DNA from 2 places in the Bacillus sp. UNCCL81 genome. Region 1 is predicted to be linked to the other one. Evidence: predicted binding sites of a transcription regulator. Region 1 holds the regulator's gene; the other holds the start of a gene.
The links. The regulator Rex, encoded in region 1, represses fermentation and respiration genes when NADH is low (regulators of the CRP and FNR family bind a similar motif). The targets are predictions, from matches to a motif close to TTGTGAAATATTTCACAA.

Region 1 (17,845 bases):
AGTCTAATAAAAGATCAATCTGTTATTGGAGAAACGATAACATTTATTAATAAAAACCATTCTGTACGATTAATGCCAGCCATTAGTACTTTAATGGAAGAATGCAATATAAAACCAAAGGAACTATCTAAAATAGTAGTTGCAAAAGGTCCAGGCTCTTATACAGGTGTACGCATTGGTGTCACTGTGGCTAAATCATTAGCTTTCACTTTAAATATTCCAATTATCGGGGTTTCAAGTTTGAAGGTATTAGCTGCTAACGGACGATATTTTAATGGATTAGTTTGCCCATTATTTGATGCAAGACGCAACTTATTATTTACAGGTCTTTATGATTTTAGAGGACAGGTTACTAATGAGGTATTAGAAGACTGCAATATTGACCGAAGTATCTGGATTGAAAAGCTTAAATCTTATAATGAACAAATCTTATTTATTGGTAATGATGTATCAATTCATAAAGAATTTATTATTGAGCATTTAAAAGATCAAGCGGTCTTTGCAAAAGAAAGTTTGAATAACCAGAGACCAAGTGAACTGTATACATGTAGCTTAGAAGAAAAAGAAGAATCAGTTCATAATTTTGCACCAGAATATTTAAGATTATCAGAAGCAGAAGCTAATTGGCTAGCAAGCCAAGAAAAGTAGGAGGATATTATGATCTCATCGGTTGCTTTTCGTAAAATGAAAGAAGAAGATTTAGATCAAATAGTAGAAATTGAAAAACTATCATTCCCTACACCATGGACATATGATGCTTTTTATAATGAATTATATTCAAATCAATTTGCTAATTATATAGTGGCTGAAGTTGATGAGAAAATAATTGGTTATTGTGGATTATGGGTGGTTATTGACGAGGGACATATTACAAATATAGCTATTTTACCAGATTATAGGGGAGTAGGTCTTGGCGAAAAGCTACTTCGGGCGGTAATGGAAACTGCTAAAAATCTTGGAGCTGATACATTAACATTAGAAGTAAGGGTATCAAATCATGTAGCAATGGGACTATATCGAAAGCTGGGATTCCAAGATGGTGGTATTCGAAAAAGCTATTATACAGATAATTTTGAGGATGCATTAGTTATGTGGGTGAATTTGAAATGATAAATGAAAATTGTTTAATTCTTGCTATAGAGACAAGCTGTGATGAAACTTCAGCAGCAGTTGTTAAAAATGGAAATGAAATTTTAAGTAATGTAGTAGCTACTCAGATCGATATTCATAAACGTTTTGGTGGAGTTGTACCTGAAGTTGCTTCACGATTACATGTTGAGCAAATAACTTTAGTAATCGAAGAAGCAATGAAGCAAGCACAGGTAGAATATGAGGATCTAGCTGCAGTTGCGGTTACAGAAGGTCCAGGACTTGTTGGAGCGTTACTAATTGGGGTAAATGCGGCAAAAGCAATTGCATTTGCACATGGATTACCGCTTATAGGTGTACACCACATTGCAGGTCATATTTATGCTAATCAACTTGTACAGCCCCTGCAATATCCGCTATTAGCCTTAGTAGTTTCTGGTGGACATACTGAGCTTGTCTACATGAAGGAAGATGGCGTCTTTGAGGTAATAGGTGAAACAAGGGATGATGCAGCAGGAGAAGCTTATGATAAGGTTGCTAGAACACTTAAATTACCTTATCCAGGTGGTCCTCACATTGATCGTCTCGCACAAGAAGGAAATGCAACCATTCCTTTTCCTAGAGCATGGTTAGACGAGGGTAGCTATGATTTTAGTTTTAGTGGATTAAAGTCAGCAGTTATTAATTATATGCATAATGCTGAGCAAAGAGGCGAAGCAGTATCACCAGCTGATGTGGCAGCAAGTTTCCAAGAGAGTGTAATTGAAGTAATTGTTTCAAAAACAATTCAAGCTGCAAAAGAATATGATGTAAAACAAGTTTTATTAGCCGGAGGAGTTGCAGCTAATAAAGGGTTGAGAGCTACATTACAAGAAGAGATGAATGCTTTGAATAATATAGAATTAGTTATACCACCACTATCACTTTGTACAGATAATGCTGCGATGATTGGTGCTGCTGCATTTATTCGTTTAAAACAAGGAAAACTAGGTAATTTGGCATTAAACGGGAATCCAGGTTTGGATTTAGAAAATATGTAAGAAGTACTTATTCACAATTTTTTAATAAAATGTGGATAAGTACTTTTTATTTGTTAAAAACTTATTAAACTATGTGCACAAAATTGTGTATAACATTACTGTTTTTCTGTGGATAATGTGTATAAACCTGTGTAAAAGCTAAATAATAATTGAATATATGTGGATAAATATGTAGATAAGAAAAAACGGATAGCAAAAAGCTTATCCGTTTAGACATTATTCTTGTAAGTTTTCCCATTCTTCCATTAGGTCTATTAACTTAGCTTCGATATCATTTTTCTTAATTGTTAATTCTTGTACTAATTGAAAATCACCGTAAACCTCTGGCTTACATAATTCTAGTTCAATCGTCTCTATATCAAGCTCAATTTGCGATATATTACTCTCAATTTCCTCTATACGGCGCTGAGTTTGACGGATTTTTTTCTTCAATTCTTTGTCTTGTTGATAATCAGAAACTGGTTGAGAAGTTTGTTTAACTTGTGAGAATGTAGCCTCTTTTTCTGCTTGTTCTTTTTCAAATGCTTCGTTTTTCTTAAATTGGTAATAGTCATAATCACCCAAATAAATTGATAATCCTGCTTTTGCTAGTTCAAAAGTTTTTGTGGATAATCTGTTCATAAAGTAACGATCATGAGAAACAAATAAAATAGTTCCAGGGTAATCTAATAAAGCATTTTCTAATACTTCTTTACTATCTAGATCTAAGTGGTTAGTAGGCTCATCCAGAATTAGGAAATTAGCTTTTTTCATCATAAGCTTAGCCAAAGCTAATCTTGCCTTTTCTCCACCACTTAAAGAAGTAACAATTTTTGTTACATCATCTCCAGAAAATAAAAAATTACCTAATATTGTTCGGATTTCTTGTTCGGCCTTTAATGGATAATCATCCCAAAGTTCATCTAAAACTCTTTTATTAGAAGTTAGTTTTGCTTGCTCTTGATCATAATAACCAACTGAAACATTTGCACCAAAATCAATCGTACCCTGTAATTTTTCTAAATCTCCAATAATTGTTTTAAGTAATGTCGATTTACCAACACCATTTGGACCGACTAATGCGACACTATCGCCTCGATTCAGAACGAATCTCATCGGCTGATCAATTGTTGGGATACGATCATAGCCAATAAATAAATCTTGTACAGACAACACATCATTACCGCTTTGTTTTTCAATTGCAAATGAAAAATTAGCAGAAGACTCGTCTCCAAGTGGCCTGTCTAATCGAACCATTCGATCTAATTGTTTCCTACGACTTTGAGCTCTTTTTGTAGTTGATGCACGTGCAATATTACGCTGCACAAAATCTTCAAGTTTAGAGATTTCCTCTTGTTGCTTTTCGAACTGTTTTAACTCTTGTTCATATTGAGCTGCCTTTAGCTCAAGGTACTTACTATAATTACCAACAAATCGTTGATGCTTATGATTAGATATTTCATAAACAATATTAACAACTTGATCAAGGAAATATCGATCGTGGGAAACGATTAATACTGCACCAGGGTATGACTGTAAGTAGCGCTCTAACCAACTAAGAGTGTCAATATCTAAATGGTTAGTAGGCTCATCCAAAATTAACAAGTCAGGCTTCGTCAACAATAGCTTACCTAATGCCAGTCTTGTTTTTTGTCCACCACTTAACGAAGAAATTTTTGTTTCGTAATCTTCATTACTAAAACCTAAACCACTAATAATTGAACGAATATCTGCTTCAAACTGGTAACCACCGTTTTCTTTGAAAGTATATTGAAGATGATCATATTCATTCATAACCTTGTCATAAACGGCTTGGTTAGAATAGACATCCTCTCTTGTCATTTTAACTTCTAATTTTCTCATATTGTCTTGCATCTCTACTAAATGATTGAAAACAGAATAATATTCTTCCCAAATCGTTTGATTGCTTTGTAAACCAGTGTTTTGGGCTAGGTAGCCTACAGTAACATCTTTAGGTTTATTTATTTCACCGCCATCATAAGATATTTCACCTGCTATGATTTTCAATAATGTAGATTTTCCCGCACCATTTCGACCAACAATGGCAACGCGATCACTCGTTTGAACTTCTAATTTTATATTTGAAAGTATAATGTCACTACCAAAATACTTTGAGACATTATTTACTTGTAAAAGAATCATGGATAACACCTCATTGCAAAATTTTTTATGTATGTAACTGTAGACTGTCAAAATTCTTAAATATAGTGTATATTTTACATTAGAACAAGTACTTTATTACTAAAATAAAGTTAAATTACACACCATAGTAAAAAGAATTACAGTAAGTGGGGGATTAAAAAATGGATTCGGAACAAATTAAAATTCCACAAGCTACTGCTAAACGTCTACCTTTATATTACCGTTTTATAAAGAATTTGTCTTTATCAGGTAAACAAAGAGTTTCTTCAGCAGAGTTAAGTGAAGCAGTAAAGGTAGATTCCGCTACAATCAGAAGAGATTTTTCTTATTTTGGAGCACTTGGTAAAAAAGGTTATGGCTATAACGTAAATTATTTATTAACTTTTTTCTCGAAAGCGCTTAACCAGCATGAAGTTATGAAAGTTGCATTAATTGGTGTTGGTAATTTAGGAACTGCATTCTTACACTATAATTTTATAAAAAATAATAATACAAAAATTGAGATGGCATTTGATATTGATCCAAATAAAATTGGTACTGAAATAGGTGGAGTACCCGTTTATAATCTAGATAATCTAGAGGAAGTTATGAATGAAGATATTCAAATCGTTATTTTAACTGTTCCTGCACCTGTAGCACAATCAATAGCTGATCGATTAAATGGAAAAAATATTAGAGGTATTTTAAATTTCACACCTGCACGAATTAGTGTACCAGAACATATTCGCATTCATCATATAGACTTAGCAGTTGAACTGCAAACATTGGCATATTTTTTACAACAATAAATTTATATTAATACAAAAACCCCCAAAAGAATTGGGGGTTTTTAATGTAAATTGATTTGCTGAAAAACGACAAAAGAGTTCATTAACATATGTGTTAAGATTGGTACCATAATTGAGTTTGTTCGTTTATACAAGTAACAAAATACAAAACCGATTAGAAAGTAAGATAAAAAGAAGGGCAAGTCACCGTGCATAAGCGAAAAGATCGCTGAACTAATTCCAGCAGATATAATAAATGGTAAACGATTATAAAGCCTCTTAAAAATGATTCGACGAAAAATAATCTCTTCTAAAATTGGTGCAACTAGACTTGGGATGATAATAAAAGCCGGATTAAGCTTTGCAATGTTTATGATATTTTGAGTATTTTCTGAGCCCTTATGTAAATGAAACACATAAATTAAAATTAAATTACAAACAATTTGATTTAGCATTGTTATGAAGTAACCTAAAACAACCCAATTTATTATTGTACGATAATTAGTTTTTAAATGCTTTATTCCTTCATAAATGGGCTTATGTAATAAGATAAGGATAATAATTAATCCAGTTACGAAACTAATACAACCCCATAATGCCACTGCTTCAAGAGAAGCCGTTTTCTGATCCACTCCAGCGTATAAGTTACTATTTAATAAATAGGGCACTCCAAATACCGCTGAATATTGAAGAACGACATACGTTAATAAAATCCATAAATCTCTAGTTTTCAATACGATAGCTCCTTTGTGTTGATATTTTTCAGAACCCAAAGGTTTATAACAACACGTACATTATTTTACTCGTTTCTTATGTTTCTTAAAAGAAATTTTCACTTTTTATTTTACTTTTGATTGTAAAGAAAAAAACTTATTAAATTTCGACAAGAAAAGTGCCTGCTTCGGGCTTGCAAAATTTTTTGATATTATTTAAACTAATAATTGTGTTAGCACTCAATATACATGAGTGCTAAAAAATAATGATTTGATTATTGAGGAGGTATTACACATGTTAAAGCCATTAGGTGATCGTGTTGTAATTGAGCTTGTTGAGTCTGAAGAAAAAACTGCTAGTGGTATCGTGTTACCAGGTAGTGCACAAGAAAAGCCACAAGAAGGCAAAGTTGTTGCAGTAGGTACTGGCCGAGTACTTGAAAATGGTGAGCGCGTAGCTTTAGAAGTATCTGTAGGTGACCGCATTATCTTCTCTAAATATTCAGGAACAGAAGTTAAGTACGGTGGTACTGAATACTTAGTACTTCGCGAAAACGATATACTTGCAATCATAGGTTAATAAAATAATAATACTTAAATTAAAAAATATATTTTTTATATTATAAGGAGGTCATTTTCATGGCAAAGGACATTAGATTTGGTGAAGAAGCACGTCGCGCAATGTTACGTGGTGTAGACGCTTTAGCTGATGCTGTAAAAGTAACTTTAGGACCAAAAGGACGTAACGTAGTTCTTGAGAAAAAATTCGGTTCTCCATTAATTACAAATGATGGTGTTACAATCGCAAAAGAAATCGAATTAGAAGATGCATTTGAAAATATGGGTGCAAAATTAGTTGCAGAAGTTGCTAGCAAAACGAATGATGTTGCTGGGGACGGTACAACAACTGCGACAGTTTTAGCTCAAGCTATGATTCGTGAGGGTCTTAAAAACGTAACTGCTGGTGCAAACCCAATGGGTATCCGTAAAGGTATCGAAAAAGCAGTTGCTGTAGCAATCGAAGAATTAAAAACAATCTCAAAACCAATTGAAGGTAAAGAGTCAATCGCACAAGTTGCTGCAATTTCTTCAGCGGATCCAGAAGTTGGACAATTAATTGCTGAAGCAATGGAGCGCGTTGGTAACGATGGAGTTATTACTCTTGAAGAATCAAAAGGTTTCACAACTGAATTAGAAGTAGTTGAAGGTATGCAATTTGACCGTGGATACTCTTCTCCTTACATGGTTACAAATTCAGAGAAAATGGTCGCTGAATTAGAAAATCCATATATTTTAATCACAGATAAAAAAGTAACAAACATTCAAGAAATTTTACCAGTACTTGAGCAAGTTGTTCAACAAGGTAAACCACTATTAATCATTGCTGAGGATGTTGAAGGCGAAGCACAAGCAACAATCATCGTAAATAAATTACGTGGTACGTTCAATGCAGTTACTGTTAAAGCTCCTGGCTTCGGTGACCGTCGTAAGGCAATGTTAGAAGATATCGCGATCTTAACTGGCGGTGAAGTGATTACAGAAGAATTAGGATTAGATCTTAAAACAACTAACATCACTCAATTAGGTCGTGCTTCAAAAGTTGTAGTAACAAAAGAAAACACTACAATCGTTGAAGGTGCTGGTGAAACTGAAGCAATCCAAAGACGTATCGGCGTAATCCGTGCTCAATTAGAAGAAACTACTTCTGAATTTGATCGCGAAAAATTACAAGAGCGTTTAGCTAAATTAGCTGGTGGTGTAGCAGTAATCAAAGTTGGTGCTGCAACTGAAACTGAATTAAAAGAGCGTAAATTACGTATTGAGGATGCATTAAACTCTACACGCGCTGCAGTTGAAGAAGGTATTGTAGCTGGTGGTGGTACTGCATTAATGAGCGTATATAATAAAGTAGCTGCAATCGAAGCAGAAGGTGACGTAGCAACAGGTATCAACATCGTATTACGTGCACTTGAAGCTCCAGTTCGTCAAATCGCTACAAATGCTGGTCTAGAAGGATCAGTAATTATTGAGAAATTAAAAAGTGCGGAAGTTGGCGTTGGTTTCAATGCTGCTAACGGACAATGGGTAAACATGATTGAAGAAGGTATCGTTGACCCAACTAAAGTTACACGTTCTGCACTTCAAAACGCAGCATCTGTTTCAGCTATGTTCTTAACAACTGAAGCAGTAGTAGCTGATATCCCTGAGAAAAATGCTCCAGCAATGCCTGACATGGGCGGCATGGGTATGGGCGGCATGATGTAATAAAGAATAAACCCTTGAGCAATCAAGGGTTTTTTTTGCATATAATTGCAAGACTTTTACAATCGGTGTAGTCGATAATGAGAATAACTAACAGGTATTTGATTGGAGAAATTGAATTAAATAAGACTAAGGCTTTATTGACTAAATATCGTTTAAATATGTATAGTAAATTTGATAAAAGCAGAAAATCTTTGATGCAATATTGCAATTATATCAAATAACTTTTTAAGGATGATTTAGATGAATTTTGGTTTATATAGAGGATGCCTTTTTGGTCTTTTATTTTCTATACCATTTTGGTTGATCATATTATGGCTTATATTTAGATAGAAAAAAATAAACCCCTTCATATAAGTAAAAAGCTACTAATACTTTCTACATTTAAAGGGGGGTAGATCATTACTTTAAAAAAAGTTATTTTTAAACGATAAAATCATGGAAAATTGGTTCAATTAATTCTCCGCTATTTAATTGACCTCTACTTTTTATCACACATCGAACTAACGGTTCTACATAAATATAATTTTTGTCTTCTCCAGTTTTTATATGCTTGGTTAGACTAAAGAAAGCTGTTTTTTGGCCGATATTCATCCCAAACTCTACTATCCCTACATTTACATACTCACCATTTTTTAATTCCGAGATTAATAATCCCATTCCTTGTTTTTTATATCCCGTTATATAGTAGTTACTATATCTCCAGTTAATGATCTTTAACCAATTTAGTGATCGATGTGCTGGTATATAAGTGGAATCTTTTAATTTAGCTACTATACCTTCTAGTCCGAGCGTTTTAATTTGCTCAAAAAACATCTCACCTTCCGACTCGATATAAAAACTTTTTTTAATTGATTCTTGATCTACTATAGTTTCTGAAAGGATTTTTTTTCGATAAGATAAAGGTTCTTTCATTAAGTTTTTATTTTTAAGGCGTAAAATATCAAAAACGATATATGTTAATGGAAATTGTTTGCTTCCTTGTATTATTTTGTATTCTTGAATAAAACTTACTCGATTGGTTGCAGCTTCAAAATCCTCTCTGCCGTCATTATAACAAACTAAAACACCGTCTAAGTAACAATCATCTAATTCGATATTTTCGAGTTCAGGGATTCTCTCTGTAATCTCCGTACCATTTCGATTAAAAAGTTTATTCTTTCCATTTTGCCTTTCAAGCATCATTCGAACACCATTTGATTTCAATTCAAAATAATGTTGATCAGAGTCAAATGGTTTATCAGCATTTTGTAATAGCATTGGTTCAATAAACATTTTTCATTTCGCTATCATGATTGTTGCTTTTCAACATAATCAAGATTCCTTTCTTTTTGATTTGATATATATAAATAACATAAATTTTCTTATTTTCTTTTATAGCAATAATTCATTCTATTTTTAGTCTTCCACTAGTTAATGTACTTTTATTTCTAATGTATTTCAAGTCATAACTCGTCTAATTTCACAATAAGATTAATTATCTTCTAATGAAAAGTGGTGTTATGAAATGGGGAGGAAAAATAATTTCAAAATTACCGAACCGATGTTGAACGAGTACTATGATTTGAGTCAAAAAAAGAAAGATATTGAAAATCAGTTAGAAGAATTACAAAAGATTTTTCATGGATACTTTGATCATCAAGTTGGAATGAATGAAAAAGGTGAACTAATTATTAATAATTTAAAACTTGAACGAATCATAAGAAAAAAAGAGAAATTTAATGAAGATAAGACAATTCATAAATTAGAAGAACTAAACTTGACTGATTTAATACAAATTGTAAGAAAACCAGATGGAGATAAGATCAAGTCTGCTATTAATTTGGGATTGTTAAAAGAGAAGGATTTGGATGGATGTATATCTGTTAATTCTTCACAAGCAATTTATGTTAAACCACTAAAAAAGTAATTAGTATCAAGTATTCCGAGAGAGTATCTAATACTCTCTTTTTTTATGTAACGAATTTTATCTTTTAGAATACTGTATTAATATACATGTCCAAGTATTCGGATGGAAATTGTTTGGACATGCCAATATTGAAAAGGAGTGCTAATTTTGGCAACTTGGAGAAATGATTATATTTCGATGAACAAGTATACGAGGCCGTCAATAAAATTGAAAGAAGTTAGAAAAATTGTGCTGCATTGGACAGCCAATCCGGGGGCAAGTGCACAAAGTCACCAAAGGTATTTTAACGGTATAGCGATTAAAAATAAAACATATGCATCTGCTCATATTTTTGTTGATTCGAAAGAGGCAATCTGTATTATTCCGCTTGATGAAGTAGCTTATCATGCAAATGATCATTATGAAAGAAATAGTAATGGTGGTGTATTTAGAGGGGTTGATGCACTAGCTCCGAACGCAAATAAGCTTTCAATTGGAGTTGAAATGTGTGTCGAAAAGGATGGTACTATTTCACAATACACATTAACACGTACGATCAGAGTAATTGCTGAATTATGTAAGATGTTTAAATTAAATGCAAATGACATTGTAAGACATTATGACATAACACATAAGCCATGTCCAAAAACCTTCATAGACCACCCAGAGCAATTTAACGAGTTTAAAGCACAAGTGAATGCCATCTTAAATCCCCCGATAACTCAGACAGATTCAATTCCATACCCTGGTATTTTAAAAGAAGGATCAAGAGGTGAATCTGTAAAAAAGGTTCAACAAAAACTAAAAATAACAGCAGATGGAATTTTTGGACCAGTTACTGAAAATGCAGTTAAAAAATTTCAAGCAAGTAATGGACTAGTTGTCGATGGAATTGTTGGAAAAAACACTTGGGGAAAGCTGTTTTAAAAGACAAAAATCCCTATTTCTTTTTCAAATAGGGATTTTTTTAATGAGGTGAGATGATTTTTAAACCAATAACAGAACCAATTACCAATGTGATAAATAATAGTCTTTTCCATTCACGTGATTCATAAAAGAACAACATGCCTATTAAAACAGAACCAGCGGCACCTATACCAGTCCAGATTGTATAGCCTGTTCCGACGGGTATAACCTTTAAGGCCTTTGATAATAAGTAAAAACTAGTCCATCCAGATAGAATACACAAAATGGAGTAGTTAAGTTTTTTAAAATTATTCGATAGCTTCATAAAAATGACAAAGCCGACTTCACCCAAACCCGCAATAAATAAAAATAACCAAGCCATTTTATGCTGCATCTCCTTTCTCTGCTTTTTTATCATCTGAAGTTAATTTTAAGCCAATAATTCCGGATAATAATGTAATTACCAAAACAACTTTCAATATAGAGGCAGATTCATTTAAAAATAACATTCCAATAATAACTGTCCCAGCGGCACCGATTCCTGTAAAAACTGCGTAGGCAGTACCTATTGGAATATCTCTTATTGCTTTTGAAAATAAATAAAAGCTGAACAGGATCCCAGCAATCGTTAAAATTGTTGGCAACAAATTTGTAAATCCTTCTGAGTATTTTAGTCCAAATGCCCAGGCAATTTCGGAAACCCCCGCTATAACTAAGTAAATCCAACTCATAAAATATCTCCCCTTTATAGCAGACTAAATAAATGATTTTGACTCGATAAACTACCTACCGTTCGTTAGTTAAAAGATACACTATAATCTTATTCATGACAAGTTGTAACGTTTCCACAAAAATTTATTTTTTTTATGCATTGAAATACCTTGACCGAAAAATTATACATTGTTAGAATGAGACAATAATACAATATTCGTCATTATTCTTCATATATCCTCGACAATACGGGTCGAGAGTCTCTACCGGGGCGCCGTAACATGCCCTGACTATGAAGGCAGTCTGACTTTGTTTAATTTAAGTCTGATTTTCTGCCTTCTTATGCGTATTTTTCGTATGTAAAAAGAGTAGAAAATCGGCTTTTTTTATTTTTTTTGGGAAAAATAGTATCAGTTTAACTGATACGTTAATTCAATATATATAGATGGGGTGACCGTTTTGCAACAACATGACACAATTGTAGTACTAGATTTTGGAAGTCAGTATAACCAACTTATAGCACGACGTATCCGTGAGTTTGGCGTTTATAGTGAATTACGTCCTCATACAATAACTGCAGAGGAAATTAAGCAAATGGGTGCTAAAGGGATCGTTTTCTCTGGCGGACCAAATAGCGTATATGGCGAAAATGCTTTTTTCTGTGATGAAGCAATTTTTGATTTAGAAATTCCAATCTTAGGTATTTGTTACGGAATGCAGTTAATGACGCAACATTTTGGCGGAACGGTAGCTAGAGCTGACCAACGTGAATACGGTAAAGCTGAATTAAATATTCAAAATCCGTCTGCTTTATTAAAAGACCTGCCTTCAGACCATGTAGTTTGGATGAGCCACGGTGATAAAGTAATGCAACAACCAGAAGGATTCGTTGTAGATGCAACTAGTGCTTCTTGCCCAATCGCTGCAATGAGTAACGAAGCTAAAAAAATGTATGGTGTACAATTCCACCCGGAAGTTCGTCACTCTGAATATGGAAATGATCTATTAAAGAATTTCGTATTCAATATTTGCGAATGTGAAGCAAACTGGTCAATGAAAAACTACATTGAAGTTGAACTTGAAAATATTCGTAATACTGTTGGCGACAAAAAAGTACTTTGTGCACTTAGTGGTGGTGTTGATTCTTCAGTAGTTGCAGTATTAATTCACAAAGCAATTGGTGATCAATTAACATGTATCTTCGTTGACCATGGTTTATTACGTAAAGATGAAGCTGAAGGCGTTATGAAGACGTTTAGCGAAGGCTTCAACATGAATGTAATTAAAGTAGATGCTAGAGAGCGTTTCTTAAGTAAACTTGCTGGCGTTTCTGATCCAGAAGAAAAACGTAAAATTATCGGTAATGAATTCATCTATGTATTTGATGATGAAGCAGCTAAATTAGAAGGTATGGATTTCTTAGCTCAAGGAACTCTTTATACAGATATTATCGAGAGCGGTACGGCTACAGCTCAAACAATCAAATCACATCATAATGTAGGTGGATTACCTGAAGACATGCAATTCACGTTAATTGAGCCTTTAAATACATTATTTAAAGACGAAGTACGTGCAGTTGGAACTGAATTAGGAATTCCAGATGCAATCGTTTGGAGACAACCATTCCCAGGACCAGGTCTAGGAATTCGTGTATTAGGTGAAATTACTGATCAAAAACTTGAAATCGTTCGTGAATCAGATGCAATTTTACGTGAAGAAATTGCTTTAGCTGGTTTAGATAAAGAAATTTGGCAATATTTCACGGTATTACCTGACATCCGTAGTGTTGGTGTAATGGGTGACGAACGTACGTATGATTACACAGTAGGTATTCGTGCAGTTACGTCGATCGATGGAATGACTGCTGACTGGGCACGTATTGATTGGGATGTACTACAAAAAATCTCAACTCGTATTGTAAATGAAGTTAAACACGTAAACCGTATAGTTTATGATGTAACTAGTAAGCCACCTGCAACGATTGAGTGGGAATAATTTAAAACGGCTATAATCTCTTCTAAGGGATTATAGCTTTTTTTTGTAATTAGAGTTTTAAAAATTTTTATTATTGATCAATTTATAGTACAATAATTATTAGAATTTACAGTGAATTACATGATTTATTTTACTGATACGTGAATATCCTAATGATTAAGTATAATAGAATAACTAAAATATGGTAAAAACGAACGAAAACGAATATTTTATAAAAAATGTTCGTTTTTTTGTTGACACTAACTAAAACTGATTGTAATATAAGGATGTAAATTAAATAAATAATTTGTCAAAACTTGTCGTATAGGCTAGTAAATATGGACTAGCGTCTCTACCCGCCACCGTAAAATGGCGGACTACGAAGTAATGATTTCTGAAAGTAATTAACCCACTATGTTGCTATTATTCTATTATTCTAGGGTTAATAACTTCAGAATGAAACTGCTCGTGATAGGCGCTTTTACCTTTGTGTAAAAGTGCCTTTTCTATTTTATAAAATAGAGACCGACTTTTAAGACTAAAACTTAGGAGGATCACATGAAAGAACGTATCAGTAATTATTTTGAGTTCAACAAGTTAGGCACATCATATCGTCAAGAAACAATTGCTGGTTTAACTACATTCTTAGCAATGGCTTATATTTTATTTGTAAATCCATCAATTTTATCATTATCAGATATTAAGGATTTCCCAGAAGCTTTAAGAATGAATAAAGAGGCAATCTTTGTAGCTACATCATTAGCTGCAGCATACGGATCGATTTTAATGGGTATATATGCGAAATATCCAATTGCTTTAGCACCAGGTATGGGATTAAATGCATTCTTTGCTTTTAACGTAGTTCTTGGAATGGGTATTCCATGGCAAACAGCATTAGCTGGCGTATTCGTATCAGGTATCATTTTTATCATTCTTTCATTAACTGGTCTTCGTGAACAAATTATAAATGCAATTCCAATTGAATTAAAATTAGCAATTGGTAGCGGTATTGGATTCTTTATTACTTTTGTCGGTTTAAAAAACTCAGGTATTATCGTAAGTAACCCTGCGACATTCGTATCACTTGGTAAATTAAATGAACCTGCTGTTTTATTAACGATTTTCGGTTTAGTTATTACTGTAGTTTTAATGGCTAGAAAAATAAAAGCCGGTGTATTTTTAGGTATGATCATTACTGCAATCGCAGGTATGATTTTTGGAATTATCGACTTACCATCTTCAGTTGTTGGTCCAGTACCAAGTATTGCTCCAACATTTGGTCAAGCAATTAAACATATTCCAGATGTTTTCTCTTCAGGTAAAATGTTTGCTGTAGTATTAACTTTCTTTATTGTAGATTTCTTTGATGCAACTGGTACATTAGTAGCTGTAGCTAACCAAGCTGGATTATTAAAAGAAAACAAACTTGAAAGAGCTGGTAAAGCATTAATGGTTGATGCAACTGCTGTAGTAGTTGGTTCAACTTTAGGTACAAGTACTACTACTTCTTATATTGAGTCAACTGCTGGTGTAGCTGCTGGTGGACGTACTGGATTCTCAGCAGTAGTAACAGGTATTCTTTTCTTATTAGCATTATTCTTCGCACCACTTTTAGGAGTAGTAACTGCAGCGGTAACTTCACCTGCTTTAATCGTAGTCGGAGTTTTAATGGTTTCATCAATTGGTCAAATTGATTGGAAAAAGTTCGAAATTGCTGTTCCAGCATTCTTTACAATTATTGCAATGCCTCTAACTTATAGTATTGCAACTGGTATCGCAGTTGGATTCATTTTCTATCCGATTTCAATGATTGCTGCTGGAAAAGCGAAAAAAATTCATCCTGTAATGTATGTGTTGTTTGTAGTATTCCTATTATTCTTAGCGTATTTCAGAGAGTAGATCTAAAGTTAAAAATAGTCTGTACAATGAAAATTCTTTCATTGTACAGGCTTTTTCTTTTTTTTTTAATTGTGTACTATAAAAGTAAAAAATTCTATAGGGGTAATATTGATGGATTTTCATGAACAAAAGATTCTACCAGCCGTTAGAAAAATAAAGGATTTAGAAAAATTATTAACTACACCGTATAAATATATTGTTATTCTTGATATTCATATTGGTCAATTGAAAAGTGTAGTTTCTCTTGCTAAGCAACATGGAAAGAAAGTATTTTTACATGTCGACCTTATACATGGTTTACAAAGTGATGGGCATGCAGCGGAATTTCTTTGTCAAGAATACAAGCCAGATGGATTACTTTCTACAAAATCCAATGTTATTTTAAAGGCTAAGCAAAAAGGGGTTATTGCCATCCAACGGATCTTTTTGATTGACTCCGGAGCAATGGAAAAAAGTTTTTTGTTATTAGAAAAAACAAAGCCCGATTACATTGAAGTGTTACCAGGAGCGCTTACGAATGTTATTGGAGAGGTAAAAGAAAGAACTGGTATACCTATTTTAGCTGGTGGATTTATAAGAACTGTTGAAGATGTGGATGCAGCTTTAAATGCTGGTGCTACTGCAATTACAACATCGGATAAAGACTTATGGAAAAAATTCCTAAAATAATGGCAGAAATGTGAAAATTCTTGTTGACACCGCTTTCATTTGAGGTTAGCATAAAAGACAAGTTAATAAACGTGACGGAGAAATGAAGAGATCCACAATTAATTGTTTCTATTTATTAATAGAAGCTGATTGATTGTGGGTCTTTTTGTTTTTAGGCTCAGTTAATAATTGGTATGCACTAATATCATACTCGTTGTCTCAATACTTCTTTTCTATATTAACAGAGTTATTATTAAAAAGAATGGCCATTCGATTTATTTTCGCTCACGAGAAAACTTAATCTTAAATTGAATGTGGATGGAGTGAAATTATGTCAGGATTTTTAGGGGAATTAATTGGAACTGCTTTGCTAATTGTTTTAGGTGGAGGAGTTTGTGCAGGTGTAAGTTTAAAAAAATCATTTGCTAAGGATTCAGGTTGGATTGTAATAACTCTAGGATGGGGTCTAGCAGTTGCAATATCTGTTTATGCAGTAGGAAGTATTAGTGGAGCGCATTTAAATCCAGCTGTTACTTTAGCATTAGCTTTTAAAGGCTCATTTCCATGGAGTCAAGTACCCGAATACATTGCAGCACAAATGATTGGTGCTATGATCGGAGCAACAATTGTTTATTTACATTATCTACCTCATTGGAAAGAAACAGAAGATCCAGGAACAAAATTAGGTGTATTTGCAACGGGTCCTGCTATTCCTAATACATTTGCAAATCTTTTAAGTGAATTGATTGGAACGTTCATCTTAGTTTTTGGTATTTTAGCAATTGGTTCAAATAAATTTGCAGATGGTTTAAATCCTTTTATCGTAGGTTTCTTAATTGTTAGCATTGGTTTATCATTAGGCGGAACGACTGGTTATGCAATTAATCCGGCTCGTGACTTAGGACCTCGCATTGCACACTTTTTATTACCTATTACTGGTAAAGGGGGTTCAAATTGGAAATACGCATGGATTCCAGTTGTTGGGCCAGCATTAGGAGGATCACTTGCAGGATTATTCTATCAAATTATTTTTGAAGGTAAGCATAACTCTGCAATTATTTATTTAGGAATTGTAACAGTTGGTATTTTAATAGTTTCTTATTTAACAAGTAAAAAGAGTCAAAGTCATACAAATAATAGAAAAGTAGTAGCTTAATGAGGAGATGGGACGATTATGAATAAATACATTCTTTCTTTAGATCAAGGTACAACAAGTTCTCGTGCAATTCTATTTAATAAAAATGGCAAAATAGTCCATGTTGCACAAAAAGAATTTACACAGCATTTTCCAAAGCCAGGATGGGTTGAGCATAATGCGCAAGAAATTTGGGGGTCAATTTTAGCTGTTATTGCTACTTGTTTAAGTGAAGCAGATGTAAAACCTGAGCAAATTGTAGGTATAGGTATTACAAATCAACGCGAAACAACAGTTGTGTGGGACAAAACAACTGGAAAACCAATCTATAATGCAATCGTGTGGCAATCACGTCAAACGAGTGAGATATGTGATGATCTAAAAGAGAAAGGCTATGGAGAGGTTGTTCGTGAAAAAACAGGTCTTTTAATTGATGCCTATTTCTCTGGAACAAAAGTTAAGTGGATTCTAGATAATGTAGAAGGTGCAAGAGAGAAAGCAGAACGTGGTGAATTATTATTTGGAACAATTGATACTTGGCTTGTATGGAAATTATCTGGAGGCAATGTACATGTTACGGATTATTCAAATGCATCACGTACATTAATGTATAACATTCATGACTTAAGTTGGGATGATGAGCTACTTGAAATGCTAACGGTACCAAAAAG
Region 2 (4,707 bases), on a different contig from region 1:
GATGGGACGGGTTAGGAGTATTTTTATAGTACCGTCGCTTCGCTCACCAGATATAATATCGATTGTGATGACCATGACCAATAAAGGTAGAAGAAGCCACCCAATACTTTGTTCAATTAATTTTCGTATAAATGTAGGTGCTCCAGGTGTGGTAGGATTTATGTCGTTATCTAAATAATATTGCTCTTGATCAATTTGAACCTTTAACCAACTTTTCCATTCTTCAGGTATTCCTGATGAGTTTAATCTATTTTGTTGGTCGACTATTTTTTGCTGAAGTGCTACTTTCCAATTATCAGTACCAAGTCTTTTAATCGTTTCTTCAGTTTGCTGCAGTTGAGCATAAACAAAAATAGGGATTAGCACTGCTAAAATGAAAAAGATAACAAGTATTCTTCTTTTCCTTACCATTTTTTCAATTTCGTTAAAGACGAGTCTTATTAGTTCAGCCACGAACTTCGCCTCCAGTCATTTCCATGAATAAATCTTCCAATGTTTCAGACATTGTTTTAACGCCATTTACTTGCACATCTGCTGCTACGAATTGTTGAATGACCTCATTTATTTTGAGCGGCGACATTCTGCACAGTATAAGCTCATCCTTTACCAAGATATCTTGAATCGTAGAATCCTTTTTTAATAAATCTAGCCCTTTTTGTATTGGAGAAACTCGCCATTCAACTCTTTCAGCAGCTTCTTTTACTAATTCTTTTACTGTTGAAACTCTAACCATTTTCCCTTTATTTATAATTCCTACGCGATCACAAATCATTTCGATTTCACTTAATAAATGGCTTGAAATAAAAACACTTATATTTTGCTCTTTTACAAGCATATGAATAAATTCACGTAATTCACGAATACCGGCTGGATCTAGTCCATTAGTAGGTTCATCTAAAATAAGAAGCTTAGGGCCTCCAAGTAACGCTTGGGCAATTCCTAATCTTTGCTTCATTCCGAGTGAATACGTCTTTACTTTTTCATGAATTCGATCGGTTAATTTTACTAAATTTACGACTTCACTTATTTTCTTATCATCTCTAATGCCTAACATTCTCGCAAATTGATTAAGATTTTCCCATCCAGTTAAATAACCGTATAATTCTGGATTCTCTACAATACATCCAATTTGTCGCATTGCTTCTTTGAAATGAGTCTTAACTGGATAACCAGCGATTTCAATTGTTCCTTTTGTTGGTTTGATTAATCCGACTAACATTCGAATAGTTGTTGTTTTTCCAGCTCCATTTGGACCAAGAAAGCCAAATACTTCACCTTCATTAACTTCAAATGAAACGTTATCGACTAGTACTTTTCCTTTAATGCTCTTTGTAACACCTTCTAATTTAAGAACTTTATTCATTCGACGCACCTCGAAGCTGACTTCCTATTTTACTAGTTAAACGATTTGACATTTCAATATAACCGTCTTTGTTCGGATGAAAATGGTCAGTGTACAAATATTTCTTTTCTTCGTTAAAAAATAAATCGAATGTTGGAATGACGTATGCATTATTCGTTTGAAGTACCGATAATTCAAGTAGATTGTTCCATCTAGATACAAAGCTTGACGATGCATCTAAACCTTGAACATTATGAAATGGGTTATAATAACCAAACGCATAAATAGAAGCTGTAGGATTTTTTTGACGTATTAGTTTAAAGATTGATTGTAGATTATTTTTAAACGTTTTTTCATCTGGTCGATATGTCTTTAAAAATTCTTCGTTTAATTGATTAGCGCCAGGAAATAAATCATTACTTCCTATGGAAAGTACGATTATGTCCGCTGAGCCAATCGTTTCTTGTATATTTTTTTTCTTTAAATCGTTAAGTAAATTTGATGTTTTTGCGCCACTAACAGCTAAATTCGTGATCGTTGTTGGTTGTTTATACTCTTTTTGTAGAATGGTTTTTAATCTTCCTACATAACCTGTTCCTTCATCATCCCCGACACCACGCGTAAGTGAATCTCCTAATGCAACAATCTTCAGTTTAATGTTTTTGTGAACAATGTCATTTTGATTATTTTTCTGTGTATTATTATTCACGATAAGTTTGCTTTTTTGAGGATTTAAAACTGAATAAGCACCTTTTACGAAGCCATATGATAATAAAAGAAAACAAAGCAATGAAATGAACATGATAAACCGAACAAAATGATTGTATTTCATATTTCACACCACCATAAAAGGAAAAATTTTCATTATAAAATCATTATTACCATAATAAAATTAGATTTGCACGAAAAAACCCGTCTTCAAAAAAAAGAAGACAGGTCGATTAGTCTTATGAAGCACGTTTAAATTCTTTTACTTCTAATTTTTGTTCATTATTCAAGAAGTAATATGCCATTCCGACACCAACTGATCCACCAATTATATTTCCAAGTGTAACTGGAATTAAATTATGCAATACATCACCAAATGTAAAGGCTACATTATGAGGCATAATATAGGATAATGTAAAGACAGCTATATTTGCGATACTGTGTTCATAACCAGAGAAGAAGAAAGCAAATACTAATAAAAAAATCAGTAACATTTTTGCTAAATCATCTTTAAATCTAGTCGGTAAGAAACAAGCAAGACAGACAAGCCAATTACATAAAATACCTTTAAAAAATAAGTGGAAAAATGATGCGTGAATTTTATGGTCAACTACACCTGTTAAAAAATGATCGGCGGGAAAGTCTTTTGCCAAACCTGTTAAAAAATAAATGATCGCAAAAATAAATGCTCCAATAATATTACCTGAATAACATGTAATCCAGTTTTTTACTAAATCTAGTTTTGAAGTTTTTTTAGCTAATGTTGAGAAGGTAAAATACATCGTATTACTAGTAAATAATTCTCCACCACCATAAATAATCATAATTAATGCTGTAGAGAAAACGAGTGGATAAGCTACAGATGAAAATGGTGAATTTTGCAATCTAAATAATTCAGCTAATTTTAAACAGACAATGAGAATAAAGCTTATATAAATAGATGCTAAGGCAGCACGAGTTAAATATTTAAATAAGCTTTGATCTAGTATTTTCTTTTTTTTAAGAGCTAAATCAATACAATATTGGATACTATCTCGTTCCAAATGGTTTCACTCCCTATGCGCTCTTTGATTAACACATTCATAGTATACAAAGAAAATATGACGATAAGTTTGTGAAGTTATGAACAAATTATGAAATTGAACAAGTTAGATACTATTTATTATTTTTACTTTACATTTTTAAATAATCACCTTAAAACTGGTTGAAGATATAATATAATTTCATAGTAAACAGGTTTAGGTAAAAAAGGAAAGATTCAAATTAGAATGTTGAAAATTAATAATTATATGGAGAGGTGATTTCGTTTGGAAAATGAATTTGAAGCAAAATTTGATGCGTTACTAAAAAAATATACGGAATTGTTATTAGGAGATTGGTCTGAGGAAAAACAAGCAAAAGTGGAAAAGTGGGTTATGTATACATACATATCAAAATCAATGCCCGCATTAGTAAAACATTGGAACGAAACATATCCTCAAGCAAAAGATGAGGTTGTTAATTTAATTAAAGAGATTAAAACGTTAAATGACCAGCATAGAGAAGCTATGGCTAACAAAAATAAGCAATAATATTTATCCATAATTTTCAAAGATGACGGCATATATAAATTATGATAATATAATATTAAGTAAGGGCATACATTTTTCAATAAACAAAATTCGACAAATTATTAAATAATTGTTTTAACAAATTTCAATAGATGATACATTAGTAATATATATAGAGAAAAGTAAAGTTTAATTTTGGGGGTAGAGTAATGGAACAAGTTATGAAGAATGCTTTTTTATTTATGTCTAAAAATAAGTTTTTGACTAAAATGGCTAAAAAATATGGCCTAAGATTTGGTGCAGGACGTTTTGTTGCAGGCGAAACAATCGATTTAGCTACAAAAGTTATTCAGGACTTAAATAAAAAGAATTTAAAAGTAACAATTGATTATCTTGGGGAATTCGTTGACACGGTTGAAGAAGCAAATGAAATGGCTGATCACTGTATCGAAGCGATTGAAGCGATTGGAAAAGAAAAATTAAATTCACAATGTTCTCTAAAAATGACTTCTATGGGTCTTGATATTTCTGACGAGTTAGTTTTATCAAACATGCGTCGTATTTTAGAGGCAGCTAAAAAGAATGGTGTATTCGTTACAATTGATATGGAAGATTTCACTCGTTGTGAAAAAACAATTCGTATCTTTAAGCAATTAAGATCTGAGTACGATAATATCGGAACAGTTATCCAAGCTTATTTATACAGAACTGAAAACGATATTACAGATTTAAACAGCTTAAAACCAAATTTACGTTTAGTAAAAGGTGCTTATAAAGAGCCTGCTGAAGTAGCATTCCCAGAGAAAAAAGATGTGGATGAAAACTTCAAAAAAATCATTAAAATGCACTTATTAAACGGCAACTTTACTGCAATCGCTTCACATGATGAAGCAATGATTGAGTATACAAAACAATTAGTAAAAGAACATAATATTCCAAACGATCAATTTGAGTTCCAAATGTTATACGGAATTCGTACAGAGCGTCAATTAGAGCTTGTTAAAGAAGGCTATAATATGCGAGTTTATGTTCCTTATGGTACTGACTGGTACGGATACTTCATGCGTCGTCTTGCAGAACGTCCTGCAAACGTTGCGTTCGTATTAA

Region 2: the regulator Rex is predicted to act here: its motif matches at 3,163-3,180, upstream of BM319_RS15295 (formate/nitrite transporter family protein).

Annotation. Positions count from the first base shown of each region.
Region 1 is NZ_FOMF01000023.1:3,251-21,095, reverse strand. It holds gene tsaB (tRNA (adenosine(37)-N6)-threonylcarbamoyltransferase complex dimerization subunit type 1 TsaB) at 1-648, shown strand, start outside; gene rimI (ribosomal protein S18-alanine N-acetyltransferase) at 658-1,110, shown strand; gene tsaD (tRNA (adenosine(37)-N6)-threonylcarbamoyltransferase complex transferase subunit TsaD) at 1,107-2,129, shown strand; gene BM319_RS23920 (ABC-F family ATP-binding cassette domain-containing protein) at 2,346-4,271, opposite strand; gene BM319_RS23915 (redox-sensing transcriptional repressor Rex) at 4,433-5,059, shown strand; gene BM319_RS23910 (CPBP family intramembrane glutamic endopeptidase) at 5,101-5,772, opposite strand; gene groES (co-chaperone GroES) at 6,047-6,331, shown strand; gene groL (chaperonin GroEL) at 6,391-8,016, shown strand; gene BM319_RS23895 (ATP-dependent DNA ligase) at 8,437-9,288, opposite strand; gene BM319_RS23890 (hypothetical protein) at 9,521-9,922, shown strand; gene BM319_RS23885 (peptidoglycan recognition protein family protein) at 10,070-10,828, shown strand; gene BM319_RS23880 (DMT family transporter) at 10,869-11,189, opposite strand; gene BM319_RS23875 (DMT family transporter) at 11,191-11,538, opposite strand; purine riboswitch at 11,729-11,831, shown strand; gene guaA (glutamine-hydrolyzing GMP synthase) at 11,978-13,513, shown strand; purine riboswitch at 13,793-13,892, shown strand; gene BM319_RS23865 (NCS2 family permease) at 14,063-15,391, shown strand; gene BM319_RS23860 (glycerol-3-phosphate responsive antiterminator) at 15,503-16,060, shown strand; gene BM319_RS23855 (MIP/aquaporin family protein) at 16,371-17,195, shown strand; gene glpK (glycerol kinase GlpK) at 17,214-17,845, shown strand, end outside.
Region 2 is NZ_FOMF01000006.1:305,306-310,012, forward strand. It holds gene BM319_RS15280 (ABC transporter permease) at 1-420, opposite strand, end outside; gene BM319_RS15285 (ABC transporter ATP-binding protein) at 446-1,363, opposite strand; gene BM319_RS15290 (GDSL-type esterase/lipase family protein) at 1,356-2,174, opposite strand; gene BM319_RS15295 (formate/nitrite transporter family protein) at 2,290-3,093, opposite strand; gene BM319_RS15300 (DUF2573 family protein) at 3,358-3,621, shown strand; gene BM319_RS15305 (proline dehydrogenase family protein) at 3,810-4,707, shown strand, end outside.